DNA from 3 places in the Streptomyces sp. NBC_01506 genome. Region 1 is predicted to be linked to each of the others. Evidence: predicted binding sites of a transcription regulator. Region 1 holds the regulator's gene; each other region holds the start of a gene.
What was found. Region 1 encodes HrcA, which represses chaperone genes, less so after heat shock. Its sites were predicted from a motif close to TTNGCACTCNGNNNNNCNGAGTGCNAA; they were not measured.
Positions count from the first base shown of each region.

Region 2: a site for HrcA is predicted at 4,324-4,350, ahead of groES (co-chaperone GroES). Genes of this name have one in related genera too.
Region 3: a site for HrcA is predicted at 7,895-7,921, ahead of groL (chaperonin GroEL). Genes of this name have one in related genera too.

Region 1 is NZ_CP109422.1:6,756,436-6,765,982, forward strand. Features, by position in the region: gene OG329_RS30345 (DUF3097 domain-containing protein) at 1-550, opposite strand, end outside; gene OG329_RS30350 (MBL fold metallo-hydrolase) at 575-1,297, opposite strand; gene hrcA (heat-inducible transcriptional repressor HrcA) at 1,463-2,479, shown strand; gene dnaJ (molecular chaperone DnaJ) at 2,480-3,613, shown strand; gene OG329_RS30365 (nitronate monooxygenase) at 3,751-4,824, shown strand; gene OG329_RS30370 (16S rRNA (uracil(1498)-N(3))-methyltransferase) at 4,821-5,561, shown strand; gene OG329_RS30375 (histidine triad nucleotide-binding protein) at 5,648-6,007, shown strand; gene OG329_RS30380 (ribonuclease Z) at 6,019-6,927, shown strand; gene OG329_RS30385 (HEAT repeat domain-containing protein) at 7,154-8,698, opposite strand; gene OG329_RS30390 (carbohydrate kinase family protein) at 8,848-9,547, shown strand, end outside.
Region 2 is NZ_CP109422.1:3,481,242-3,490,788, reverse strand. Features, by position in the region: gene OG329_RS15065 (hypothetical protein) at 1-16, shown strand, start outside; gene OG329_RS15060 (hypothetical protein) at 26-673, shown strand; partial or broken gene OG329_RS15055 (hypothetical protein) at 827-1,183, shown strand; partial or broken gene OG329_RS15050 (DUF6596 domain-containing protein) at 1,395-1,613, opposite strand; gene OG329_RS15045 (class I SAM-dependent methyltransferase) at 1,874-3,124, opposite strand; gene OG329_RS15040 (polysaccharide deacetylase family protein) at 3,215-4,240, shown strand; gene groES (co-chaperone GroES) at 4,499-4,807, shown strand; gene groL (chaperonin GroEL) at 4,908-6,533, shown strand; gene OG329_RS15025 (hydroxyacid dehydrogenase) at 6,623-7,657, opposite strand; gene OG329_RS15020 (SDR family NAD(P)-dependent oxidoreductase) at 7,747-8,550, opposite strand; gene OG329_RS15015 (MOSC domain-containing protein) at 8,631-9,308, opposite strand; gene OG329_RS15010 (LysR family transcriptional regulator) at 9,403-9,547, shown strand, end outside.
Region 3 is NZ_CP109422.1:5,259,591-5,269,137, forward strand. Features, by position in the region: gene otsB (trehalose-phosphatase) at 1-809, shown strand, start outside; gene OG329_RS23270 (SDR family NAD(P)-dependent oxidoreductase) at 1,126-2,556, shown strand; gene OG329_RS23275 (trehalose-6-phosphate synthase) at 2,573-3,997, opposite strand; gene OG329_RS23280 (hypothetical protein) at 4,115-4,237, opposite strand; gene OG329_RS23285 (glucosyl-3-phosphoglycerate synthase) at 4,330-5,271, opposite strand; SAM riboswitch class I at 5,389-5,516, shown strand; gene thrC (threonine synthase) at 5,532-6,836, shown strand; gene OG329_RS23295 (ubiquitin-like small modifier protein 1) at 6,892-7,167, shown strand; gene OG329_RS23300 (cold-shock protein) at 7,526-7,729, shown strand; gene groL (chaperonin GroEL) at 8,048-9,547, shown strand, end outside.

The DNA.
Region 1 (9,547 bases):
CCTCTGCGGCGAGGCGGGACTCCTTCGAGCCGGGCACCAGATGGTCGACCAGCACCCCGAGCCGCGCGTCCGCCGCCGGGCCGAACTCCGCGACGATCGCCGGGAGATCGTCGATGCCCTCCAGGTACTCCACGACCACGCCCTCGATCCGCAGGTCGTCGCCCCACACCCGCTCGACCAGTTCCGCGTCGTGCCGCCCCTCCACGTAGATGCGCCCCGCACGGGCCACCCGTGCCCGCGCGCCCGGGACGGCGACCGAGCCGGAGGCCGTACGGGTGGGACGCGAGGGGCCGCCGGTGGTCGGCCGGACCAGGGTGACGATCCGGCCTTCGAGCATGAACCCCCGCTCCACCAGCGGGAACACCCGGTGTTTGCCGAAGCGGTCCTCCAGGGTGACCGTCGGGCCCTCGGCGGTCTTCTCGCAGCGGATCACCGCGCCGCAGAAGCCCGTCGACACCTCCTCGACCACCAGATCGGGTTCGGCGGGCACCTCGGGCACCGGCTTCGAACGCTTCCAGGGCGGGGTCAGATCGGGGCTGTAACTGCGCATCCGCAGACGATAACGGGGCCGCGCTCACCCCGTGCCGAAACGCGCGGCCAGCGCGCCACGCTGGGCCCGTACGAACGCCGCGTCGACGGTGGCGCCGTGGCCGGGAACGTACACCGCGTCCTCGCCGCCCAGCGCCAGCAGCCGGTCCAGCGCGGCCGGCCAGCGCGCCGGGATCGCGTCGGACCCGGCCTGCGGCTCGCCCGACTCCTCGACCAGGTCGCCGCAGAAGACGACCTCCCGGTCGCCGGGGACGAGCAGCGCCAGATCGTGCCCGGTGTGCCCGGGGCCGACATTGGCGAGAAGTACCTGTCGTCCGCCGAGATCGAGCGTCCACTCGCCGGACACCGGGTGCCCCGGCACGACCAGCACGTCCACCGCGGAGGCGGCTTCGGCGGCGGACACCCCGTGCCGTACGGCCGACGCGCGCAGGCTCTCGCGGTCGCGGAGCAGCAGCTCCGCCAGGCCGACCGCGCCGTACACCCGCGCACCCGAGAAGGCCGCCGTCCCCAGGACATGGTCGAAGTGGGGATGGCTGAGCACGATGTGCGTGACGCGCCGGCCGCCGCACAGCGCCTGTACCTGCGCGCGGATTCGCGCGCCCTCACGGAGCGTGGAGCCCGTGTCGTACAGAAGGACCGCGTCCTCGCCCACGACCAGACCGACCGTCGCATCCCAGCCAGGCAGTCTCCGTCTGCCGACCCCCGGGGCGATCCGTTCCCAGTCGTGCTCTTCCCAACGGACGTTCATACGGCGACGCTATCGGTGGGAGCGGCGGTGCCGCGCGCGGTAGCGTGACCGGTCGGCCTTGCTAGGGGCGTACCTCACGGCCGTACACTGGCACGGGGAATGCTGGCACTCCTACGCATCGAGTGCCAAGCCGGATCCGAGGAACCAGAGCTGGAGGTGTGCGCGATGCTGAGCGAACGCAGGCTTGAGGTGCTGCGCGCCATCGTCCAGGACTATGTCGGCACCGAGGAGCCCGTCGGCTCCAAGGCGCTGACCGAGCGGCACAAGCTCGGTGTCTCCCCGGCCACTGTCCGTAACGACATGGCCGTCCTGGAGGACGAGGGCTTCATCGCCCAGCCCCACACCAGTGCGGGGCGTATTCCGACGGACAAGGGCTACCGGCTTTTCGTCGACCGGCTGGCGGGCGTCAAGCCCCTGTCGGCGCCGGAGCGCAGGGCCATCCAGAACTTCCTCGACAGCGCCGTCGACCTGGACGACGTGGTGGGCCGTACGGTACGGCTGCTCGCGCAGTTGACCCGGCAGGTCGCGGTCGTGCAGTACCCCTCGCTGACCCGTTCGACGGTGCGGCATGTGGAACTGCTCTCGCTGGCCCCCGCGCGGCTGATGCTGGTGCTGATCACCGACACCGGCCGGGTCGAGCAGCGCATGATCGACTGTCCCGTGCCGTTCGGCGACACGTCGCTGGCGGACCTGCGGGCCCGGCTCAACGCCAGGGTCGTCGGCCGCCGGTTCTCCGATGTGCCGCTGCTGGTGCAGGAGTTGCCCGACTCCTTCGACCAGGAGGACCGGGGGACGGTGGCCACGGTCCTCGCGACGCTGCTGGAGACGCTGGTCGAGGAGACCGAGGAGCGTCTGGTGATCGGCGGCACCGCCAATCTGACGCGCTTCGGACACGACTTCCCCCTGATGATCCGGCCGGTGCTGGAGGCGCTTGAGGAGCAGGTCGTGCTCCTTCGGCTGCTCGGCGAGGCCGAGGACTCGGGCATGACCGTACGAATCGGGCATGAGAACGCCCATGAGGGCCTCAACTCCACGTCCGTGGTCGCGGTCGGCTACGGTTCGGGCGACGAGGCAGTCGCCAAACTCGGCGTGGTCGGACCGACCCGCATGGACTACCCCGGAACGATGGGAGCGGTACGCGCAGTGGCACGTTACGTCGGACAGATCCTGGCGGAGTCGTAAGTGGCCACGGACTACTACGCCGTACTCGGCGTACGCCGCGACGCATCACAGGACGAGATCAAGAAGGCATTCCGCAGACTCGCCCGCGAGCTGCACCCGGATGTCAATCCCGATCCCAAGACGCAGGAGCGCTTCAAGGAGATCAACGCCGCGTACGAGGTGTTGTCGGACCCGCAGAAGAAGCAGGTCTACGACCTCGGCGGGGACCCGCTCTCACAGGCGGGCGGTGGCGCGGGCGGCTTCGGGGCCGGTGGCTTCGGCAACTTCTCCGACATCATGGACGCGTTCTTCGGGACGTCGCAGCAGCGTGGGCCGAGGTCGCGGACGCGGCGCGGCCAGGACGCGATGATCCGGCTGGAGATCGACCTCAACGAGGCGGCTTTCGGCACCACGAAGGACATCCAGGTCGACACGGCGGTCGTCTGTACGACCTGTTCGGGCGAGGGCGCCGCACCCGGCACCTCCGCGCAGACCTGCGACATGTGCCGCGGTCGCGGTGAGGTCTCGCAGGTCACGCGGTCCTTCCTGGGCCAGGTCATGACATCGCGGCCGTGCCCGCAGTGCCAGGGTTTCGGTACGGTCGTGCCGACCCCCTGCCCCGAGTGCGCCGGTGACGGCCGTATCCGCTCGCGCCGCACGCTCACGGTCAAGATCCCGGCGGGCGTCGACAACGGCACCCGTATCCAGCTCTCCGGAGAGGGCGAGGTCGGGCCCGGCGGCGGTCCGGCGGGCGACCTGTACGTCGAGATCCACGAACTGCCGCACGCGGTGTTCCAGCGGCGCGGCGACGATCTGCACTGCACGGTGACCATCCCGATGACGGCGGCCTCGCTGGGCACGCAGTGCCCGCTGGAGACGCTGGACGGGGTCGAGGACATCGACGTGCGTCCGGGCACCCAGTCGGGCCAGTCGATCCCGCTCCACGGCCGGGGCATCACGCATCTGCGCGGTGGCGGCCGGGGCGATCTGATCGTCCACGTCGAGGTCATGACCCCGTCGAAACTCGACCCGGAGCAGGAGCGGTTGCTGCGAGAGCTGGCGAAGCTCAGGGGCGAGGAACGGCCCACCGGCCAGTTTCAACCGGGTCAACAGGGGCTTTTCTCACGGCTGAAGGACGCGTTCAACGGCCGCTGAGCCGTTCGATCGCCGGACGGGCCGCATATGCGGCCCGTCCGGCGATTCGAGGACATGCCCGGCCTCGCGGGCCGCGTGGCTTGTGAACGATCGCGGTCGCGTTCGGCACCCCCGGAGGGACATGGCACCATGCGTGCATGTCCTCCGTGTTGACCGACATCTGCCGGTATCCGATCGTGCAGGCTCCCATGGCCGGCGGCGCGTCCTGCCCGCAGTTGGTCGCGGCCGTCGGTGACGCAGGGGGGCTCGGCTTCCTCGCCGCCGGGTACAAGACCGCCGACGGGATGTACGAGGAGGTCAAACAGCTCCGGGGGCTCAGCTCCGGCGCCTTCGGGATCAACCTGTTCATGCCGCAGCCGCACCACGACGACCACGCGGCCGTGGAGGTCTACCGCGATCAGCTCGCCGGGGAGGCGACCTGGTACGAGACCCCGCTCGGCGATCCCGAGGCGGGCCGCGACGACGGGTACGAGGCCAAGCTCGCGATACTGCTCGACGATCCCGTCCCGGTCGTCTCGTTCACCTTCGGCTGTCCCACCCCCACCACCCTCGACGCCTTCACCCGCGTCGGCACCCTCACCGTCGTCACCGTGACCACGCCCGAGGAGGCCCAGACCGCCGAGTGGTCGGGCGCCGACGTCGTCTGCGTCCAGGGCGTCGAGGCCGGCGGCCACCGGGGCACCCACCGCGACGACCCCGCCACCGACGGCGCGGGCATCGGGCTGCTGTCGCTCGTCACCCAAGTACGCGACTGCGTAAGGCTGCCGATCATCGCGACCGGCGGGCTCATGCGCGGCGGCCAGATCGCCGCAGTACTGGCCGCGGGAGCCGACGCCGCACAATTCGGCACCGCGTTCCTCGTCTGCCCGGAGTCCGGCGCCCACGCCCTGCACAAGCACGCCATGACCAACCCGCTGTTCACCCGCACCGAACTCACCCGCGCCTTCACCGGGCGGCCCGCGCGCGGTCTCGTCAACCGCTTCATGCGCGAACACGGCCCCTACGCCCCGCCCGCCTACCCCGAGTTGCACCACCTCACCGCCGGGCTGCGCAAATCCGCCGCCAAGGTCGGCGACCCCCAGGGCATGGCCCTGTGGGCCGGCCAGGGCCACCGGATGGCCCGCGATCTGCCCGCCGGACAGCTCGTCGACGTCCTCGTCGGCGAACTCGAAGCCGCCCGCGCCTCGTTGACCCTGGGAAACAGCTCATGACCGCACCCGTCTTCGTCGTCGACGCCACTGCCGGTCTGCGGCCCGGCCTCGTCACGCTCGACGGCCCCGAGGGCCGCCACGCCGTCTCCGTAAGGAGGTTGCGCGTGGGGGAGGAGGTCGTCCTGACGGACGGCGCCGGCACCGGCGCCCACGGGACGGTCGCCGCCGTCCACGGCAAGGACCGGCTGGACGTGGAGATCACCGGCGTACGTACGGAGGACGAGCCCGCACCGCGTATCACCGTCGTCCAGGCGCTGCCCAAGGGCGACCGCGGCGAACTGTCCGTCGAGACGATGACCGAGACCGGAGTCGACGCGATCGTGCCCTGGCAGGCCGCGCGCTGCATCACCCAGTGGAGAGGCGAGCGGGGCGCCAAGGCGCTGGCCAAATGGCGCGCCACGGCCCGCGAGGCGGGCAAGCAGTCCCGCAGGCTGCGCTTCCCCGATGTGGCGGAGGCGATGACCTCCAAAGAGGTCGCGGCGCTGCTGGCGGTCGCCGACTTCGCCGCCGTCCTGCACGAGGAGGGCAGTCAACCCCTGGCCACCGCCGAACTCCCCCGCGAGGGGCGCATCGTGCTCGTCGTCGGACCCGAGGGCGGCGTCTCCCCGGACGAGCTGGCGCTGTTCGCGGACGCCGGGGCCGGCGCGTACCGGCTCGGGCGCACCGTACTGCGCACGTCCACCGCCGGCACGGCCGCCTGCGCGCTGCTCCTGAGCCGCACCGGCCGCTGGTCCTGACCGCCGGGCGACAGCGGGCCGATAGCATGCCGGGGTACGGAAGTGACCAGGCGCGACCGGCCGACCGACGCGAGGAGACGCGGACCATGGCGGGAGAACCACAGGCCGACTGCCTGTTCTGCAAGATCGTCGCCGGGGAGGTGCCCGCCACCGTCGTACGCGAGACGGACACCACCGTGGCCTTCCGGGACATCAACCCGCAGGCGCCCACCCATGTGCTGGTGATCCCCAAGGTGCACTACCCGGACGCGGCGGCGCTCGCCGCCGCCGAGCCGCAGATCGCCGCCGACATCCTGCGCGAGTCCGCCGAGGTCGCCGCCGAGGACAAGACCGCCGGCAGCGGCTACCGGGTCGTCTTCAACACCGGCAGCGGCGCGGGCCAGACGGTCTTCCACGCGCACGCCCACGTCCTGGGCGGACGCGGCCTCAACTGGCCCCCCGGGTAGGCGCCGACACCGTGTCCGTACGAGAACTCGTCGTCCTGGGAACCGCCAGCCAGGTCCCCACCCGGCACCGCAACCACAACGGCTATCTGCTGCGCTGGGACGGCGAGGGCATCCTCTTCGACCCCGGCGACGGCACCCAGCGCCAGATGGCGCGGGCCTCGGTCGCCGCGTACGACATCAACCGGATCTGCGTGACGCATTTCCACGGCGACCACTCGCTCGGCCTCGCCGGGGTCATCCAGCGCATCAACCTGGACCGCGTCCCGCACGAGATCACCGCACACTACCCGGCGAGCGGACACGTCTTCTTCAGGAGGCTGCGGTACGCGACGGCGTACCGCGAGACGGTCGGCATCACCGAGGCGCCCGTCGACGCCGACGGCGTACTCGCCCGCACCGACTCCTACACCCTGCGGGCGCACAAGCTCTCACACCCCGTCGAGTCCTACGGCTACCGGATCACCGAGCCGGACGGGCGCAGGATGCTTCCCGAGCGCCTCGCCGCGCACGGCATCGAGGGGCCCGACGTGGCGCGCCTCCAGCGGGAGGGCGAACTGCGCGGGGTGACGCTCGCCGACGTGAGCGAGGAGCGCAGGGGCCAGAGCTTCGCGTTCGTCATGGACACCCGGCTCTGCGACGGGGTGCACGCGCTGGCGGACGGCTGCGACATGCTCGTCATCGAGTCCACCTTCCTCGACGAGGACGCCCAACTGGCCGCCGATCACGGGCATCTGACGGCGGGCCAGGCGGGGGCGGTGGCTCGGGAGGCCGGCGTACGGCACCTCGTACTGACGCACTTCTCGCAGCGTTACGGCGACCCGGATCAGTTCGAGCGGCAGGCCAGGGCGGCCGGTTACGACGGCGAACTGACCGTCGCCGCCGACCTCGTGCGCGTCCCGCTGCCCAAGCGCTCCGGCTGACCTGCCGGGGCGTGTCCGCGAAGTAGCGCCGTCCGCCCGAAGGGTGGGGCCCGCGCCCGCCGCAGAACGGCTGATGTCTCGCTGGTGCGGTGCGGTGCTTCGCAAGGCGCAAGGATCGGTGTCGTGGACGGCCCGGCCGTAGGCGGCCGACTCCGGCAACGCAGGGGGTACCTCCCGTGCCCCCCTCGGGGGCTACTGGAGGTGCCGTCCAGGCGTCGTGGGCCGGTCAGGGCCGGGCGGTTGCCGGGCTCCACGCGTCGAGCACCTCGGCCGCCGCGTCGCGGGTACGGCGCGAGGCGTCGGCCGTGAGCGCGGTCAGCGACTCGATCGCCCCGTCCGCGCCCGCCGGCGGGCCGCCGTACTCCCGCACGTACCTGCCCAGGCCGTGCACGGCCTGGTAGCGGACGGCCTCCTCCGGGTCGTCCAGGTACGCCACGAAGCGCGCTCCGTCCGTCTTCTCCGGCTCGTTCAGGAGCGACAGCGCCGCCGCGCGGACCTCGGCCCCCACCGATCGCTCGTCCAGCAACAGCCTTATCGACGGCAGGACTTCGGGATAGTGGGCCAGCGCGCGACCGGCCTGCGAGGTCACTTGGGGGTCGGTCAACAGACAGCGCATCAGCGCCCGTGCCGCCCTGTCGCGGTCCCGGCGAGGCAGCCGGTGCCGGCCCAGTCGGCCCAGTTGGCCAAGGCCGTTCAGCGCCCCGGCCCGCACCCGTACGTCCTCGTCCCGCAGGAGCGGAAGGAGGAGGTCGAGGTCCCGCCGGTCGCCGAGCCCACCGACGGCCCCTGCCGCCGCCGCCCTCAGTTCGGGGTGGCAGGGCCACCGCGTGAGGACGGACCTCAGCAGCCGGACGGCGGCCGACGTGTTCATACGGGCCAGCGCCTGTACGACGGTCCAACCCAGGTCGGGATGGTCGATCCAGCGCCGTGCCGCCGGTAGGGCGCGGTGCTCACCCATCCATCCCAGGGTCCCGATCAGCTCACGCGCGACACCCGGGTCTTGTTCGTCGTCCAGGCGCGCGAGCAGCAGATCGGCGGTTCCGCGCCTCGGCGCGTCGCCCAGTCTGCTCACCACCGCCCGGCGCACCTGAGGAGCCGGGTCGTGCAGACCCTCGATCAGTGAGTCCCACAGGCGTGGCGTGCAGCGGGCGGGCAGGATGTCGATCGCCCGAGCACGGGCCGCACCGGATCCGTGCCGCGCCGAGCGAAGAACCTCCGCCCTGACGTCGCCGTCGTCCGGCCGCGACCACACCAGCATCCGCGCGTGCCCCCAGATCATGTCCTCGGGGTCCCCCAGCAGCCGCACCACCGACTCGATGTCACCGAGCGTCCCCAGCCGCCGCAGTGCGACGAGCGCGTTGAGCCGCAGGTGCCGGTCCTCGTCCCGCAGCAGGCGCGTGAACGCCGCGGTGACGGCCGGGCCGGTCAGCCCGAGCCGGTCGGCGGCGAGCGAGGCCCGGCGCCGTACGCGCGGGTCGGCGTCGCGCATCAGACCGGTCAGTAAGTCGCCGATGTCGGTGCCGGTCGCGGTGGTCGCGGTGGTCGCGGTGCCGCCACCGTGGGCGGTCCCGCCGGGAGCGCCGAGGCGGCCGAGGCCGAGCGCGGCGGCGGCGCGTACCGAGGGATCAGGATCTCCGCCCGCCGCGACGAGCGCCGATACCTCCCGGGTCCTCCCGACCCGGCCGAGCCCCTTGGCCGCGGCTGCCCGCCGCCACGGCTGCGGCGCCGACAACTCCCGCAGGAAAAAGGCGATTTGATGTTCGTTGCTCATGATGCCCCCTTTCAGTGTGAGACGTCCGACGGGCGCGGGGGTTGTACCCGTCACCGACGTGACCCGACCGCCCGGCACGCTGCTCACGCCGACTGTCAGTGCCATCGGGCACACTGTCCGGATCCGTACGCCGATCCGGGAGCGCGACCGTGACCCCACGTGAAGGAACGCCGCAGGCCCACACCGCCGATGTCGACCCGCTGGGCGCCCTGCGCGCCCCGGACGACCCGGACTGCGACGTCTACCTGACCGGCACGGTCTTCCTCGACATCATCTTCACCGGCCTCGACAGCGCCCCCGTGCGCGGCACCGAGTCCTGGGCCAGGGGCATGGGTTCGAGCCCCGGCGGCATCGCCAACATGGCCAGCGCGCTGGCCCGGCTCGGCCTGCGCACCTCGCTCGCGGCGGCCTTCGGCGACGACCACTACGGGGAGTACTGCTGGGACGCGCTGGAGCAGGGCGAGGGCATCGACCTCTCCCGCTCGCGTACCGTCCCCGGCTGGCACTCACCGGTCACGGTCTCCATGGCGTACGAGGGCGAGCGCACGATGGTCTCCCACGGGCACGAGGCTCCGCCGCCGGAGGGCGCCCTGCCCGAGTGCCCGCCCCGCGCGCGTGCCGCCGTCGCCGCGCTCACACCGGGCCGCAGCGACGACTGGATCGCCCGCGCCGCCGGGCACGGCGCGCGGGTCTTCGCCGACGTGGGGTGGGACGACACGGGCCGCTGGGACCTGGCGGGACTGCCCGACCTGGCGCATTGCGAGGCGTTCCTGCCCAACGCGGAGGAGGCGATGCGCTACACCCGTACCGACTGCCCCAGGGCCGCCGCGCGGGCGCTCGCCGAGCTGG
Region 2 (9,547 bases), 3.3 Mb from region 1:
TGATCGCGGGCGGTAGCCTCCCAAGATGTCTCGTCGTAGCCCGTTGCCGCCCCCTCCGCCGCCCGAACACGTACGGGCCTGGCCGGACCGTCGGGCGCTGCTCGCCGACCGGGCACGTGCGATCGGTGAGCTGCGGCGGCGGGGACTGGCCGTCGCACCGCTGCTGCTGCTCTGGGCGTACGGGCTGGTCGCGGCGTTGGGGTGGGCCTTCTGCAGCCTGGGGCTGGGCAGCTTCGAGGAACGGGGCGCTGGCTATGTCACCGGGGTGGTCGAACTGACGCTCGGGCTGATCTTCCTTGTGCCCGCCGTGATCGGTATCGGGTTCGGTGTCGCGAAGGACCGCACCGTACGCGGCAGGCTCGACGCCTGGGCCGCGCTGGGGCCGGACCCCGAGAACGACCACCGGCTTCGGGCCGGCGCCCGGAGCGCCGTTTGGCTGGGACTGTCCGGCGTGCTGTGTGTGATCGGGTTCGCACTGGCCGTGACCGGCGTCGCCCAGCCGTCATCCCCGGGCGTCGGTGAGACGGCGTATCTCGTCGGGACCGGTGTGATAGCGCTGGTCATCGGCGCACTCGGCGTGCTCCGGGCGGTGGGCCACCAGCGCTGGGCCGGGCGCGTACTGAGCCCCGTACCCCCGCGAGAAGGCGACGGAGGCGGCGGCGGCCACCGCTGAAACCGTGAAAATCGCGCATTACGGATGCAGGAGTGACGCCTGTTGTCCGGATGTGTCCCGAAGTCGCCCCTCGGTCCCTGAGGCCGTTCCTACGCCGACCGTTCTATCCTGGGGGAGACGCGTGCGCCATTTCATTGGGTAAAGGGGCGGCGGATGAACTGGCTGTGGTGGATATTCGTCTTCTTCATGGTCGGTGGCTTTAGCTGGGTCGCCGATACGAGCCGGAGCGCCCTGCGCACCCGGCACGAGCGAAGAGTGGAGCGTCTCAAGCTCGTCGAGGGCGGCCGGCTCGCCCTGGAGGAGGCCCACAAGCCGCCGGAGCCCGTCTGCGGGTGCACGCACCATCTCGCCAAGCACGACAAGCAGGGCAAGTGCCACGAGAACGTGGAAGTGGCGACGGCGTGGGACGAGAACAAGAAGCCGAAGCGGTACGAGCTGGCGCAGTGCAACTGCCAGCAGTACGTCGGGCCGCAGCCGCTCTCGCAGATCTACGCGGACGACATCACGGACCTGGACGAGGCGATCCTGGACGCCCAGCTCAAGGCCACCGAGCCGAAAACGCCGCAAGCACCGCAAGCACCGCAAGCACCGCAAGCACCGCAAGCACCCAAGGGCCTGGACTTCACGAAGGACGGGGACTGACCGGCGGCCCGTCCATGGTGGTACCAAGATTGAGTACGACTCCGCCTGACGCGGCCTCCAGGCGTGGCGCGGCGATGTCGGCGGGGATCCGTGCGGCCTGGAGTTCCAACAGGGCTGCCAGGGCGTGCGCTTCGGGCTCCTTGGGCATCAGCCCGCTCAGGACGCGCGCGAGCCGCAGGGCGTCCTCGCAGAGGCCGGGGCGCACCAGGTCGTCCCCGGCGGTCGCCGAGTAGCCCTCGTTGAAGACGAGGTAGATCACCTCCAGCACGGAGGCGAGACGTGCCTCGCGCTCCGCGCCGCAGGAAGACGGACCAGCCGGCGCGCGGGGAGCGAGGCCCGCAGGCCGTTGGGCGGTCTTGAGCGCGCCGAACAGCTCACGGTCGTAGGCGCGGCCCCGGTGTCGGCGTCGTCCTGCGGGTTTGCCGCCTCCAGAGCCGTCGCGAAGGCGCCGATGTCGCGCGGCACGGCCTCGCCGGGCGCGGCGCGGAAGGTGTCCCAGCGCCAGTCCGCCGGCCCACTGGCGTAGGGCGATTCGCGGATCGGGCGGGTTCGGGCCGATCAGGCCGGGTGGCCGAGCAGCATCGTCGGGGCGCCCGCGACCCGGGTGAGGAAGACCGTGGCCGATTCCCGTCCCTGGAGCTTCATCTTCCGCCGCAGCTCCTCCGGTTCGACCGGCGAGCCGCGCTTCTTGACCGTCAGGATGCCGACGCCGCGCTCGCGCAGCAGGGCCTTGAGCCGCTTGAGGTTGAACGGCAGCACGTCGGTGATCTCGTACGCCGTCGCGTACGGCGTCGGGCGAAGCTCGTCCGCCGTGATGTACGCGATCGTCTCGTCGATCAGCCCGCCGTCCAGCTCGTCGGCGGCCTCGGCGACCAGATGGGCGCGGATGACGGCGCCGTCCGGCTCGTACAGATAGCGGCCGACGTCTCTGACCCGCGGGTCGGGCAGACCGCGACCGGTCAGGGTGACGGCTGCGGGCAGCAGCGTGGCGCGCCGGGCGCCGTGCGTGATCGCCCCGGCGGCCCCCGCCCCGCGCCCCGGCCCGTTCGCGTCGTGCCAGAGCACCGCCTCCTTGACGTCGCCGCCGTCCGAGATCCACTCGGCCTCGAAGTCGTCGGGGACCAGCTCGTGCGGGATGCCGGGTGCGATCTTGATGCCGCCGGTGCCGACCGTACGTACCGCCTCGATCGCCCACGACAGGGGCGGCGAGTACGCCTCCGGATCGAAGATCCGCCCTCGGCCGCCGCGTCTGGCCGGGTCGATGAACAGGGCGTCGGGGGCCGGTGCGGCGAGCAGGTCGTACGTCATGACATCCGCGCACACGACCGTCGCGGACGGGGCGTCAGGCGCCAGCGTACGGACGTTGAGCGCGGCGATCTCACAGGTCACGGGGTCACGGTCGACCGCCGTCACGGCGAACCCCGCGCGGGCCAGCTCGATCGCGTCGCCGCCGACGCCGCAGCACAGGTCCGTGATCCGCGCGAGCCCTGCGTCCCTCATACCGATGTCCCGGAACCGGCCCGCCCGGTGGGCGGCGACCGAGGTGCGGGTGGCCTGCTCGACGCCGTGCGGCGTGAAGTACATGCGGTACGCGTCCCGTTCACCGAACTTCGCGACCGCGCGCTGTCGCAGCCGGGCCTGCGCGAGGGCCGCGGAGACCAGTTCGGCGGGGTGGTCGCGGCGCAGCCTGGTCGCCAGGGCCAGCTCCCGCGCCGGGTCGTGGTCGCGGAGGGCGGCGAGCAGGGCCTGGCCCTCGTCTGAGAGCAGCGGGGCCAGCGGGGACTGCGGGGAGGGGGTGCGGTCGGTCACCGGGCCATTGTGGGCCAGCCGGGGGACCGTCGACGCTCCCCGGCGGTGTCGGCCGGGTGCGTGGACGGGGCGCTGACAGGATGCGGCGCCATGCAACTAGTACGACAAAACGAAGAAAAGCTCACAAAGTACCGGAGAAGGCACCCGGGCGGCGGACGTACCCGCGCGGTCGCCGCCGCCCTCCTGATCGCCGCGCTCGGTTCCGCCTGCGCGGCGGAGTCCGGCGACCACGGCGGCGGTGGCAGTGGCGGCGCTGGTCGCAGCGGGGACGGCGGTGGCGGTGGCGGCGGACCGGTCGAGTCCGCCTCCGTGAAGCCCGGCCGGGCGGGCCCTGGCCCCGGGACCGACACCGGGAAGAAGGCCGACGCCGACGCCGACGCCGCCGCTGTCGTCCGGGCCCAGGCGCTGCGCGCCGTGGCCGCCAAGAAGTGGAAGCTCGCCAAGACCCCGCTCGCCGCGCCCGCGCCGCCCGCCGTGAAGCCCAGGATCACCACCCGCAAAGGCTTCGAGGTCACGGACGGCGCGACCCTCCCGCCCGTCTTCACCAACGTCCCCACCAAGGAGAAGGTCGTCTTCCTGACGATCGACGACGGCGCGGAGAAGGATCCCGAACTGCTGCGCATGATGACCGAGTTGAAGATCCCGTACAGCGCGTTCCTCAGCGACTACGTCATCAACGACGACTACGCCTACTTCAAGAAGATGCAGACCCAAGGCGTCTCCCTGCACAACCACACCCTCAACCACCCCTACCTCCCCGGACTCTCCTACGAGGAGCAGAAGCGGGAGATCTGCGGCCAGCAGGACAAGATCGAGAAGCGGTACGGCAAGCGGCCCGAGCTGTTCCGCCCGCCGTACGGCAACTACAACGCCGGCACCCTCCGCGCGGCCAAGTCCTGCGGCGTCAAGGCGGTGCCGCTGTGGTCCTCCGAGGCGTTCCCCGACCACATGGAGTGGCGCGAGTGGGACCGGGACCTGCACCCCGGCGACATCGTCCTCACGCATTTCCGCGGGAAGGAGGACTGGAAGGGCTCGATGCCCGACATGGTCCGGCACGTCATGAAGACGATCACGGACAAGGGTTACGCGGTGGCGAAGCTGGAGGACTACGTCTAGGCAATGCGCCCTGTCCGGTCCTCTGTTCAGGTCCTCTGTCCGGTCGTTTCCGGTCGTCTCCGGTCGTTCCGTCACGGGCTCGACTGGCACTCAGCTTGACCGAGTGCTAATCGCGGTCATAGTGTCAGTCCTGGCACTCCCCACTGGAGAGTGCCAATGCGTGACAGGACAGGTCCGGCACCCGCGACGACGGATCGACCCCGGTCACGCCACCCAGACAGTTAACCCCGTGAGATCTCCGAAGGGGGAGGTCGGATCGTGACGACCGCCAGCTCCAAGGTTGCCATCAAGCCGCTCGAGGACCGCATTGTGGTCCAGCCGCTCGACGCAGAGCAGACCACGGCCTCTGGCCTGGTCATTCCGGACACTGCCAAGGAGAAGCCCCAGGAGGGCGTCGTCCTGGCCGTCGGTCCGGGTCGCTTCGAGAACGGCGAGCGGCTTCCGCTCGACGTTTCCGTCGGCGACGTCGTTCTGTACAGCAAGTACGGCGGCACTGAGGTGAAGTACAGCGGCGAGGAATACCTCGTCCTCTCGGCCCGCGACGTGCTCGCGATCATCGAGAAGTAAATCCCCACAGTCCGCTGTGAACTGCGCCCCTGGCCCCCGCATCGCCGGGCGGTCCGGGGCGTAGTTCGTTGTTCGTTCGAGAGGACAAGAGAAAGCTCCCATGGCGAAGATCCTGAAGTTCGACGAGGACGCCCGTCGCGCCCTTGAGCGCGGCGTCAACAAGCTTGCCGACACGGTGAAGGTGACGATCGGCCCCAAGGGCCGCAACGTCGTCATCGACAAGAAGTTCGGCGCCCCCACCATCACCAACGACGGTGTCACGATCGCCCGCGAGGTCGAGCTCGACGACCCGTACGAGAACCTTGGCGCCCAGCTCGTGAAGGAGGTGGCGACCAAGACCAACGACATCGCGGGTGACGGCACCACCACCGCCACCGTGCTGGCCCAGGCGCTGGTCCGCGAGGGCCTGCGCAACGTCGCCGCCGGCGCCTCCCCGGCCTCCTTGAAGAAGGGCATCGACGCCGCCGTCGCCGCCGTCTCCAAGGAGCTGCTGGCCACGGCCCGCCCGATCGACGACAAGTCCGACATCGCCGCCGTCGCCGGGCTCTCCGCCCAGGACTCGCAGGTCGGCGAGCTGATCGCCGAGGCGATGGACAAGGTCGGCAAGGACGGTGTCATCACCGTCGAGGAGTCCAACACCTTCGGCCTGGAGCTGGAGTTCACCGAGGGCATGGCCTTCGACAAGGGCTACCTCTCGCCGTACATGGTCACCGACCAGGAGCGTATGGAGGCCGTCCTCGACGACCCGTACATCCTGATCAACCAGGGCAAGATCGGCTCCATCCAGGACCTGCTCCCGCTGCTGGAGAAGGTCATCCAGGCGGGCGGCTCCCGGCCGCTGCTGATCATCGCCGAGGACGTCGAGGGCGAGGCGCTGTCCACCCTCGTCGTCAACAAGATCCGCGGCACGTTCAACGCCGTCGCGGTGAAGGCCCCCGGCTTCGGTGACCGCCGCAAGGCCATGCTCGGCGACATCGCCACCCTCACGGGCGCGACCGTCATCGCCGAGGAGGTCGGCCTCAAGCTCGACCAGGCCGGTCTCGACGTACTGGGCTCCGCCCGCCGCGTCACCGTCTCCAAGGACGACACGACGATCGTCGACGGCGGCGGCGACAGCGCCGAGGTCACGGGCCGCGTCAACCAGATCAAGGCCGAGATCGAGTCCACGGACTCCGACTGGGACCGCGAGAAGCTCCAGGAGCGCCTCGCGAAGCTGGCCGGCGGCGTGTGCGTGATCAAGGTCGGCGCCGCCACCGAGGTGGAGCTGAAGGAGAAGAAGCACCGTCTGGAGGACGCCATCTCCGCGACCCGCGCCGCGGTCGAGGAGGGCATCGTCTCCGGTGGTGGCTCCGCCCTGGTGCACGCCGCCAAGGTGCTGGAGGACGGCCTGGGCAAGACGGGCGACGAGGCCACCGGTGTCGCGGTCGTCCGCCGCGCCGTGGTCGAGCCGCTGCGCTGGATCGCCGAGAACGCCGGTCTTGAGGGCTACGTCATCACCGCGAAGGTCGCCGAGCTCGACAAGGGTCACGGCTTCAACGCCTCGACCGGCGAGTACGTCGACCTGGTGAAGGCCGGCGTCATCGACCCGGTCAAGGTCACCCGCTCCGCGCTGGAGAACGCCGCTTCCATCGCCGCGCTGCTCCTGACGACCGAGACCCTGGTCGTCGAGAAGCCGGCCGAGGACGAGGGCGACGCCGGTCAGGGCGGTCACGGCCACAGCCACTGACCTTCACCGGCAGGGCACGTTCGACGCGTCCGAGGCCCGGCGCCCCTTCGGGGGAGCCGGGCCTCGGCGCGTCACGGGTACTCGCGTGCCTACGCCGAGTGCCCCAGCGACGACGGGTGTACGGGATCCTCGAACGGCAGCCCCTTCACGTACCGCTCCACCTCGTCCAGCGCGTGATCCGTCATCCGGTGGATCTCACCGCCCAGCGAGCCCGCGACATGCGGGGTCAGCAGCACGTTCGGCAGGTCGTACAACGGCGAGGCGGGCGGCGGCGGTTCGGGATCCGTCACGTCGAGCACCGCGTTCAGCCGGCCGGAGACCAGATGCGGCAGCAGCGCGTCCTCGTCGATCAGCGAGCCGCGCGCGGTGTTGATCAGCGTCGCCCCGTCCGGCATCGCCGCGAGCTGGGCGGCGCCGATCATACGGCGGGTGGCGGGGACCTGCGGCGCGTGGACGGACACCACCTGGGCACGCGCGCACAGCTCAATCAGCGGTACGACTCCCACACCGAGCCCCGCGGCGTCGGCGGCGGACACGTACGGGTCGTACAGCAGCACGTCGAGGTCGAAGGGCCGCAGCAGCTCGATCACCCGCCGGCCGATCCGGGACGCGCCGACGATGCCGACCGTACGGCGGTAGTTGCCCGCGCCGCCCAGCTCCTGGTGCCAGTCGTGCGGGCCGCGCACCTCCCGGTAGCGGTGCGCCGAGCCGAGGACCCGCTTGCCCGCGAAGAGGATCGCGGCCAGCGTGTACTCCGCGACGGGAAGGGCGTTGGCCCCCGCCGCCGACGCGACCGTGATGCCCCGCTCCCAACAGGCGTCCGTGATGTGGTGCTTGACGCTCCCGGCGGCGTGCACGACGGCGCGCAGCCGGGGCGCGGCGGCCAGCACCTCCGCGGTGAGCGGGGGCGCGCCCCAGCAGGTGATCAGCAGCTCGGCGTCCGCGAGCGCGGCGGCGACGGCGGGGTCGAGACCGGGGCCGGTCAGGGTGTGGGCGACGAGCCGCGGATCGGTGCGTACGAGGCCGGTCAGCCGGGCGAGACGAGCGGGGGTGAACAGCCGTTCCGCGATGTCCGGACTCATGGAGAGCAGCGCGGACGGCCGATTGTCAGTGGCGTCGTGCATGGTGGAAGTCGGTCTCCTCGTGGGTCCTGTCATATGTCACGGGTGAGGCCATTGGACGCCACCGACCGCCCTCCCGGCTACGGCTATGGCTACTGGGGGCCGTACTTGCGCCCGGTCTTCGACGTGATCCCGCCGAGCAGCCCGCGCGGGGCGAGCTTCACCGCGCTCATCAGCGCCTTGTAGCGCGGATCGGGCACCGACACGACCTTGCCGCGCGCCAGGTCGGCCAGCGCGGCCGTCACCAGCTTGTCGGCGTCCAGCCACATCCAGTTGGGGATGTTCTGCGTCCCCATCCCGGCCCGGTCGTGGAACTCGGTGCGGGTGAAGCCGGGGCAGAGCGCCATCAGCCGTACGCCGGTGCCCGCCAGATCGCGCGAAACGCCCTGGGTGAACTGCACGACCCACGCCTTGGAGGCGCCGTACGTCCCGCGCGGTACGAACGCGGCCACCGACGACACGTTCACCACACCGCCGCGCCCGCGCTCCTTCATCCCGGTCACCGCCGCCGACGTCAGCCGCAGCACCGCCTCGCAGTGCACCTTGAGCATGGTCAGCTCGTCGGCCATCGTGACGTCGAGGAACCGGCCCTTGTTCCCGAACCCCGCGTTGTTGACCAGCAGATCGACGGGGTGTTTACGGTCGCCGAGGCGCTTCTCGACCGCCTCGATGCCCTTGTCCGTGGCGAGGTCGGCGGTCAGTACCTCCGCCTCGATGCCGTGCAGGTCGTGGAGTTCGGTGGCCTGGCGCCGAAGACGCTCGGTGTCGCGGGCGACCAGCACCAGGTTGTGGCCGCTTCCCACACCGCCGGACTGGGAAGTACCACCCGCCGCGAGCCGCCGGGCGAAGGCGGCGCCGATCCCCGCTGTCGCGCCCGTAATCAAAGCAGTCGTCATAAGCGGCACGTTAGACGGTCGCACGACTGCCGCGAGCCGCCGTCCGACCACCGGAAGCGGCTACGTGAGCGGTCGGCGCGCTACTCGCCCTCGGCGCCGTACTTCGCCACGTACTCCCGCGCGATTCTCAACTCCTCCTCGTGCAGGGCCTCTGAGGCGGCCAGGATCCGCGGCAGCAGCTCGCGCTCGGTCGTCACGGCGCGGAAGGCGAGGGCCACCGTCACGTCGTGGTCGGGCCGGTGCACGATCTCGATCGCGTCGCCCGCGCGGATCTCACCGGGCGTGATGACCCTGAAATACGCACCGGTGACGCCCTGTCGGGTGAACCGTCTGACCCAGCCCTTCTCACCGAGGAAGCCCGCGAACGTACGGCACGGGATCCGGCCGCTGGTCGCCTCCAGCACCAGATCCGGGCCGACCCGCCAACGCTCGCCGATCAACGTCGAGTTGAGATCGAGACCGGACGTGGTCAGATTCTCGCCGAAGCCGCCGTTGGCCAGCGGACGCCCCAACTCCCGCTCCCAGAAGTCCAGATCCTCCCGCCCGTACACATACACGGCCTGGTCGCTGCCGCCGTGATGGCGCAGATCGCACACCGTGTCCCCGGCGACACCGCTGGCACCGGTGCCCTTCCGCCCGGGATCACGCACCGCGACCGGGCCGTCCACCGGCCGCTTGTCGATGCCGGTCGCGCCGCCCGGCGCGTCCGTGTACTCGGCGACCTTGGGCCGCCCCACATTCACGGTCAGAAGCTTCATGACGGGCACGCTAACCCGCCGCTCGGGGCCCGCGCCTCTCAAATGTCCCGCCCGGAATTTCTCGATATCTACAAGTTTCCCTTATGTTTGAGGGGTGATCGAAGCCCGTCATCTCCGTGTCCTGCGCGCCGTCGCCGCCACCGGCTCGTTCTCCGCCGCCGCCCGAGATCTGGGGTGCACCCAGCCGGCCGTCAGCCAGCAGATGAAGGTCCTCGAAGCGTCGGTCGGTACGACCCTGC
Region 3 (9,547 bases), 1.5 Mb from region 1:
TCACCCCCGCCGGCGCCGAAGGGCTGGCCGCGCTTCTCGCCCGGCCCGGCAAGGCCGTCGTCGCGCTCGACTTCGACGGCACGCTCGCCGACATAGTCCCGGACCCCGAACAGGCCCGCGCCCACCCCGGCGCGGTCCCCGCGCTCGTCGCCCTCGCCCCGCACGTCGCGTCCTTCGCGGTGATCACCGGCCGCCCGGCCGGTGTCGCGGTACGGTACGGCGGCTTCGCCGGCGTCCCCGGCCTGGAGCACCTCGTCGTCCTCGGCCACTACGGCGCCGAACGCTGGGACGCGGTCAGCGGCACCGTACGCGCCCCGGCACCGCACCCCGGAGTCGCCGCCGTCCGCGCCGAACTCCCCGCCCTCCTCGACCGCTTCGACTCCTGGAGCGGCACGTGGATCGAGGAGAAGGGCCAGGCGGTCGCGGTCCACACCCGCCGCGCCACGGACCCCCAGGGCGCCTTCGACGCCCTGCGCGGCCCCCTCGCCGACCTGGCGGCCCGCCACGGCCTGGTGCTCGAACCGGGCCGCCTCGTCCTGGAACTGCGCCCGCCGGGCGTGGACAAGGGCGTGGCCCTGGAGGAGTACGTCCGCGAGGTCGGCGCCGAGACGGTCGTCTACGGCGGCGACGACCTGGGCGACCTCCCGGCCTTCGCGGCGGTCAACGCCCTGCGCGCGAAGGGCCACCCGGGTCTGCTGCTGTGCAGCGGTACGGGAGAGGTCCCCGAACTCGCCGAGAAGGCCGACCTGGTGCTACCGGGCCCGGGAGCACTGACCGATTTCCTCGCGTCGGTGGCGGCGCGTCTTTAGAACCGTGACCGGAGAGGTTCACCGGGTCCGTCCGGTGGGCCGGTTCGTCCTCAGTCGCCGGACGGGCTGGATTGGTTGCGGCCGTTGGTCGGGTGGTCCTCAATCGCCGGACGGGCTGGATTGGTTGCGGCCGTTGGTTGGGTGGTCCTCAGTCGCCGGACGGGCTGGATTGGTTGCGGCCGTTGGTCGGGTGGTCCTCAATCGCCGGACGGGCTGCGATTCGCGGGGGCCGTCGCGCGGAAACGCGGGCGACACCGGGCGGGCGGCTCGCGCATCATGGTCGTTCGGTGTGAGCGGGGGCGGGGGCGAGGGCGCGATGAGCGACGGTCTGACGGACGAGCGGATACAGGCGACGCTGGAGTTGCTGGACGAGGCACGGGACCTGTCGATCGAGGATCCCCGGCGCGAGCGACTGGAGCGGGCCGCGAGCGGACTCTTCCGGGACGGGCGGCGCAAACGCCGCTCGGTCACCCGGGGATCGCGCGCGGTGGCGGACGCCGAGATCCAGGCCGGCACGGTCATGGGCGCGCCGGACCGCACGATGGATGCCGCGCTGCCGGACGCGCAAGGCGACGCGGACGTGGGCGAGTTGGGCCGCGAGTTGGGCCGCCCGCAGCGCTGCTACGTCTGCAAGGACCACTACCGGCGCGTCCACCACTTCTACCACCGGCTCTGTCCCGACTGCGCCCACGACAACCTCACCCGTCGCGGCGCCCGTACCGACCTGCGCGGCCACCGCGCGCTGCTGACCGGCGGGCGCGTCAAGATCGGCCACCAGCTCGCGCTGATGCTGCTGCGCGACGGCGCCGACCTCACCGTGACCACCCGCTTTCCCCGTGACGCGGTACGGCGCTTCGCGGCGGCCCCCGACGCCGCCGACTGGTGGGACCGGCTGCGCGTCGCCGCGCTCGACCTGCGCGACCCCCGTCAGGTGCTGGCCTTCACCGACCATCTGCTCGCCGAGGCACGGCCGTTGGACATCCTGATCAACAACGCGGCCCAGACGCTGCGCCGTTCGCCGCGCGCCTACTCCGCCCTGGCCGCCGCCGAGGCCGCCGAGGCCGCGCCGGCGCGCACGGCGCTGCCCGCGCTCTGGACGGCCCCCGACTTCGCCGTTCCCGGCGCGGGGAGCACCGAGGTCGAGGCGCGCCCCTGGGCCGCCGGGCTCGTACCACGCCCGACGCCCGCGACCGCCCCCGCGACCGCCTCCGCCCCCGCCGTGCTGCCGGCCGTCGACGAAGCCGGGCTGCTCACCGAGACCGCCGCCGAGAACTCCTGGACCGCCCGGCTCGGCGACATCGACCCGGCCGAGATGCTGGAGGTCCAACTGGTCAACGCGGTGGCCCCGTTCCTGCTCGCCGACCGGCTGCTGCCCCTGCTGGAGTCCTCACCCCGGCCCCGGCGGTATCTGCTCAACGTGTCAGCCGTGGAGGGCCGGTTCACCGTCCGTAAGAAGACGAGCGGCCACCCGCACACCAACATGGCCAAGGCCGCCCTCAACATGCTCACCCGCACCAGCGCCGCCGATCTCGCGAAGCGGGGCATCCACGCGTGCAGCGTCGACACCGGCTGGGTCACCGACGAGAAACCGCTGCCCGCCAGGGAGCGGCACGCCGCCACCGGATGGCGCCCGCCGCTGGACATCGTGGACGGCGCGGCGCGGATCTACCACCCCATCGTGCAGGGGCAGGCGGGCAGCCCCGTCCACGGCGTACTGCTCAAGGACTACCGGCCCGTCGCCTGGTGAGCCCCAGGGGCCGTCGTCACAGCGCGCGCAGCGCCTCCAACTGGTCCAGGAACCACCGCTGCGGCGGCAGTGCCGTCGCGGCGGCGGCCAGGCGCTTCGTGCGCGCCGCCCGCTCGTCACCGTCCATCGTCAGCGCCTCGTGCAGGGCGGCGGCCGTGGCCGTCAGGTCGTACGGATTCACCACCAGCGCGTCCTCGCCCAGCTCCTCGTACGCGCCGGCCTCACGCGACAGCACCAGCGCGCAGCCGTCCTCCGAGACGACCGGGATCTCCTTCGCGACCAGATTCATGCCGTCGCGGATGGGGTTGACCAGAGCCACGTCCGCGAGGCGGTACGAGGCGAGTGAGCGCGCGAAGTCGTCCTTGACGTGCAGCACCACAGGCGTCCAACCGGGCGTGCCGTACGTGGAATTGATCTCGTCGGCCACCTCCTGCACCCGCGCCGTGTAGTCGCGGTAGACCGCCAGGTCCTGCCGGGAGGGATAGGCGAACGCCACATGCGTGACCCGCTCGCGCCACTCCGGACGGTCCGTCAGCAACTGCCGGTAGGCCAGCATCCCGCGCACGATGTTCTTCGACAGCTCCGTACGGTCCACCCGCACGATCGTCTTGCGGGGCGCCCCCTCGTACGAGCCGATCTGCTCGCGCAGCTCGGCCAGCCGCTCGTCCACGTCGGGCCGGTTCGCGCGCTCGCGCAGGAAGTCCGCGTCGGCGCCCAGGGCGTGCACACCGATCCGGGTCTTGCCGGTGCCGCCCAGCAGTTGCGTACAGCAGTCGGTGAAGGCGTCGGCCCAGCGGTGGGTGTGGAAGGCGGCCCGGTCGGCGCCGAGGACGCCGCGCAGGAGCTGGCGCCCGATGTCGTCGGGCAGGAGCCGGTAGTAGTCGGCCGACGCCCATGGGGTGTGCCAGAAGAGACCGATCCGCAGATCGGGGCGCAGCGCCCGGAGCATGCCGGGAACCAGCGCCAGGTGGTAGTCCTGGATCAGGACGGCCGCGCCGTCGCCCGCCTCGTCGGCCAGGGCCTCGGCGAAGGCGCGGTTGTATGTCTCGTACGACGCCCACTGCGCCCGGAACTCCGTACCGAAGGCCGGCTCCAGCGGGGTCTGGTAGAGCAGGTGGTGGATGAACCACAGCGTGGAGTTCGCCACGCCGTTGTACGCGTCCGCGTAGACCTCAGGCTCGATGCCGAGCATCCGCACCCGCTGTCCGCCCGTGTCGCCGGGGTCCAGCCGGCCGCCGGTGCGCCGGACCGCCTCGCGGTCGCCGTCACCGAGCGCCGCGCACACCCATACTGCGTTCGTGTCGGGCCCGATGGCCGAGAGCCCCGACACGAGCCCCCCGCCGCCGCGCCCGGCGGTCAGCTCGCCGTCTTCGCCGATCACGTACGAGACGGGGCCGCGATTGGACGCGACAAGGACTTGGGCGGCTTGCTCGGAGACCATGTGCCGAAACCTAGCCCGTCGCGGAAACGCTCAAACGTACGGATTCAGGTCGGCGAGGATCAGCCACGCCCCCCCGGCACGACCCACGCCCCCCGGCACGACCCATGCCCCCCGGCATCAGCCACGCCCCCGGCCCCGGCTCGCCGCCAGCGCCACCACCCCGGCGCCGACGAGGGCGAGGGCGATGCCGCCCAGGAGCCAGATCTGTTCCGTGGTCAGGGTCACCGCGTTCATCGCCATACCAGGCAATATAGGCAAATCGTACGAATGGGCCGGAAGTGCCACGCGGGCCGTCCGCGCCGCACTTCCGGTCCGACAGCTACGCCGCCCGCCTACGCCGCCCGCCCCGCCTCGTACTCCGCGATCTCCCGCATCGGCGGCCGCTCCTCGGTGTCCACCGCGTGCGTACGCGGCTCGAAGCCGCCCTCGCCCCGCTCGAACTGCGTCAGCACCGGCCGCACCAGATGCCCCCGCGACAGCCGCAACTGCGCCGTGCGGTAGATCGCCGCCGCCATCCGCCCCAGCGCCTGCCCGTCCTGGTGCCGGTGCCTGCGCACCCCCACGTCGACCTGGCCCAGCGCGTCCAGCCCCACCGTGTGCAGCGCGTCCACCAGCAGCCCCAGCTCCACCCCGTAGCCGACCGGGAACGGCAGTTGCTCCAGCAGCGAGCGCCGTACCGCGTACTCGCCGCCCAGCGGCTGCACGAACCCCGCCAGCAGCGGCCAGTGCAGATTCAGCAGCGGACGCGCCACCAGCTCCGTCACCCGGCCGCCCTGGCCCGGCTCGTCGCCGAGCGGGCGGTCGTACATCGCCTTCACGAACATCACGTCGGGCTCGGTCAGCAGCGGCCCCACGATCCCCGAGACGAAATCCGCCGAGAAGTCCTTCAGGTCCGCGTCCACGAAACAGACGATGTCGCCGCTCGTCACGAGCAGCGAGCGCCACAGCACCTCGCCTTTGCCCGGCACCGCCGGCAGCCTCGGCAGGATGTCGTCCCGGTGAACCACCCGCGCCCCGGCCGCCGCCGCGACGTCCCCCGTACGGTCGGTCGAACCCGAGTCGATCACCACCAGTTCGTCCACGAGCGGCGCCGGGCCCGACATGAGTTCGCGGCGGATCACCGACACGATCCGGCCGACCGTCGCGGCCTCGTTCAGGGCCGGGAGCACCACGCTGACCTGCGTACCCTGCTTCGCGGCGGCCAGCGCGGCGAGCGGCCGGTCCGCCGCGGACCAGGACCGCCGGGCCAGCCAGCGCTCCACCTCTTCCAGCACGTGATCTCCATCTCGCGGATCGGACGAGGCATTCAACCGTCCAGGGGTTCGGTTACAGTCTTGAACAACGCGGATGACCGTCGCATGTCGGGGGTCCTCACGCTGACAATCGAATACCGCTCATCCAGAGGGGCAGAGGGAACGGCCCGTTGAAGCCCCGGCAACCCTCCCGCCGACCGCGAGGTCACGGTGGGGAAGGTGCCAATTCCGTCTTGCGGCGAGACGCGTCGCGAGGAAGATGAGGAAAGGGCCTCGCCTTCATGGCTGTGCAGACTGTTCACGACAACGCTTCCGACGCCGCCGACACGGGTCGCGTGGATCTCGGACCCGCCGCCGCCCTCTCGTGCCGCGAATGCGGGGAACGCTTCGAACTCGGCCCGATCTTCGCCTGTCAGAGCTGTTTCGGCCCGCTCGAAGTGGCCTACGACCTGCCGACCGACAGCCCCGACGAGCTGAAGAAGCGCATCGCCGCCGGTCCCGACAACATCTGGCGCTACGCCCCGCTGCTGCCCGTCCCCGCCGACGTGGCCTCGAAGCCGAACATCAACCCCGGCTTCACCAAGCTCGTCAAGGCCGACAACCTCGCCCGTGAGCTGGGCGTCACCGGCGGCCTGTACGTGAAGGACGACTCCGGCAACCCGACGCACTCCTTCAAGGACCGTGTCGTCGCCATCGCCGTCGAGGCGGCCCGCGCCTTCGGCTTCACCACGCTCTCCTGCTCCTCCACCGGCAATCTCGCGGGCGCCGTGGGCGCCGCAGCGGCCCGCGCCGGCTTCCGCTCCTGCGTGTTCATCCCGCACGACCTGGAGCAGGGCAAGGTCGTCATGGCCGCGATCTACGGCGGTGAACTCGTCGGCATCGAGGGCAACTACGACGACGTCAACCGCTTCTGCTCGGAGCTGATCGGCGACCCGCTGGGCGAGGGCTGGGGCTTCGTCAACGTCAACCTGCGCCCGTACTACGGCGAGGGCTCGAAGACCCTCGCGTACGAGATCTGCGAACAGCTCGGCTGGACGCTGCCCGACCAGCTCGTCATCCCGGTCGCGTCCGGCTCGCAGCTCACGAAGATCGACAAGGGGCTCAAGGAGCTGATCGCCCTCGGCCTGGTCGAGGACAAGCCGTACAAGATCTTCGGCGCGCAGGCCGAGGGCTGTTCGCCGGTGTCCGCCGCCTTCAAGGCCGGCCACGACGTCGTACGGCCGCAGAAGCCGAACACCATCGCCAAGTCGCTGGCGATCGGCAACCCGGCCGACGGCCCGTACGTGCTGGACATCGCCCGTCGCACGGGCGGCGCCGTCGAGGACGTGAACGACGAGCAGGTCGTCGACGCGATCAAGCTGCTCGCGCGGACCGAGGGGATCTTCGCCGAGACGGCGGGCGGGGTGACCGTGGGGGTGACGCGCAAGCTCATCGAGTCGGGTCTGCTCGACCCGGCGCTCACGACGGTCGTGCTGAACACCGGTGACGGGCTCAAGACGCTGGACGCCGTGGCCGCGACGTCGCAGGCGACCGCGACGATCCCGCCGAGCCTCGACGCGTTCCGCGCCGCGGGCCTCGCGCGTTGAGCCTCCTGACACCGTCCAGCGGCACCACCCGCCACTTCCCGGAAGGCAGAATCCGATGAGCGTGAACGTCCGTATCCCCACCATCCTCCGTACGTACACAGGCGGGAAGGCCGAGGTTCCGGCCGAGGGTACGACCCTCTCCCAGGTCATCGAGTCCCTGGAGGCGAACCACCCGGGCATCGCCGCCCGCGTCCTGGACGACCAGGGCAAGCTCCGGCGCTTCGTCAACGTGTACGTCAACGACGACGACGTCCGCTTCGAGCAGGGCCTTGAGACCGCCACCCCGGACGGCGCCGGCATCTCGATCATCCCGGCGGTCGCCGGCGGCTGAACAGCACGCACGGTGAACGGTGTTGCCCCCTCCGCAAGAGAAACGGAGGGGGCAATTCCATGAGGTTGAAGGCGGTAGAGTTGGGGTAGCCCCGCCGCCGCCTGTGCCACGAGCATATGAGTTCGCGACAAGATGCGGTCGAAGTGCGGACGCTGTTTGCGCGGTTCCTTGCGCTTTGCCCGGCCCGACTTGCCCTGGTGGCCCGGCAATTCACCCCTTTGCGTGTTCGGCCATGCCCAGAATTCTCGTCCGATTGACCTGTTGCAGAGGGCAGTTGGGCAGATACATTCAGCCGCGGTCGACGCGTTCCGGCGCGAAGTGCGGTCCCGCGCAGGGGCCAGTAATAGGGGAGTTAGGCATGGCTCAGGGCACCGTCAAGTGGTTCAACGCGGAGAAGGGCTACGGCTTCATCGCGGTCGACGGTGGTGCGGATGTTTTCGTCCACTACAGCGCGATCCAGATGGACGGCTACCGCACCCTTGAAGAAGGTCAGCGAGTTGAGTTCGAGATCTCGCAGGGCCAGAAGGGTCCGCAGGCGGACATGGTCAAGCTCGCCGTCTGATTCCGGCGCGATCGGCCAACGACGCACTCACACACGTGGGGCTCGTATCCCGGTAGGGGATACGGGCCCCACGTGCGTGCGCGCGAGGCGTGCGCGGGTCTGTGGATGACCGGGAGGGCCCGGGAGGCGCTTGCACTCTCGGGGGTCGAGTGCTAATCATTGGCGTTAGCACTCTGTAGGTGAGAGTGACAACTTATGGACCGGGTCAGCGAGGCCCGAGAGCCTGTGGGGCAAGGAACCGCAAGGCTTTCAGGCCGTCCGTCGCGGGCGCGGGCACGGTCCGGAGAATCCACCCCCTGTCCGGGAGGACCACTTCACATGGCCAAGATCATCGCGTTCGACGAGGAGGCACGGCGCGGTCTCGAGCGCGGGATGAACCAGCTCGCCGACGCCGTCAAGGTCACCCTTGGCCCCAAGGGCCGAAACGTCGTCCTCGAGAAGAAGTGGGGCGCCCCCACGATCACCAACGATGGTGTTTCCATCGCCAAGGAGATCGAGCTCGAGGACCCGTACGAGAAGATCGGCGCCGAGCTGGTCAAGGAAGTCGCCAAGAAGACGGACGACGTCGCCGGTGACGGTACGACCACCGCGACCGTCCTGGCCCAGGCCCTGGTCCGCGAGGGCCTGCGCAACGTGGCCGCCGGCGCCAACCCGATGGCCCTCAAGCGCGGTATCGAGAAGGCCATCGAGGCCGTCTCCGGTGCGCTGCTCGAGCAGGCCAAGGACGTGGAGACCAAGGAGCAGATCGCTTCGACGGCCTCCATCTCCGCCGCCGACACCCAGATCGGCGAGCTCATCGCCGAGGCGATGGACAAGGTCGGCAAGGAAGGCGTCATCACCGTCGAGGAGTCGCAGACCTTCGGGCTCGAGCTTGAGCTCACCGAGGGCATGCGCTTCGACAAGGGCTACATCTCGGCGTACTTCGCCACCGACATGGAGCGTATGGAGGCGTCGCTCGACGACCCGTACATCCTGATCGTCAACTCCAAGATCGGCAGCGTCAAGGACGTTCTGCCGCTCCTGGAGAAGGTCATCCAGTCGGGCAAGCCGCTGCTGATCATCGCCGAGGACGTCGAGGGCGAGGCGCTTTCCACCCTCGTCGTCAACAAGATCAAGGGCACCTTCAAGTCCGTCGCCGTCAAGGCCCCGGGCTTCGGTGACCGCCGCAAGGCGATGCTGAACGACATCGCCATCCTCACGGGCGGCACGGTCATCTCCGAGGAGGTCGGCCTCAAGCTGGAGAACGCCGGTCTCGACCTGCTGGGCCGTGCCCGCAAGGTCGTCATCACCAAGGACGAGACCACCATCGTCGACGGTGCCGGTGACAGCGAGCAGGTCGCCGGTCGCGTGAACCAGATCCGTGCCGAGATCGAGAACTCGGACTCGGACTACGACCGCGAGAAGCTTCAGGAGCGCCTGGCGAAGCTGGCCGGCGGCGTGGCCGTCATCAAGGCCGGCGCCGCGACCGAGGTCGAGCTGAAGGAGCGCAAGCACCGCATCGAGGACGCGGTGCGCAACGCCAAGGCCGCCGTCGAGGAGGGCATCGTCGCCGGTGGTGGCGTGGCTCTGCTCCAGGCTTCCTCGGTGTTCGAGAAGCTGGAGCTCGAAGGCGACGAGGCGACGGGCGCCGCTGCCGTCAAGCTCGCGCTGGAGGCCCCGCTCAAGCAGATCGCGGTCAACGCGGGTCTTGAGGGTGGCGTCATCGTCGAGAAGGTCCGCAACCTGAAGATCGGTCACGGCCTGAACGCCGCGACGGGTGAGTACGTGGACATGATCGCCGAGGGCATCATCGACCCCGCGAAGGTCACGCGTTCCGCG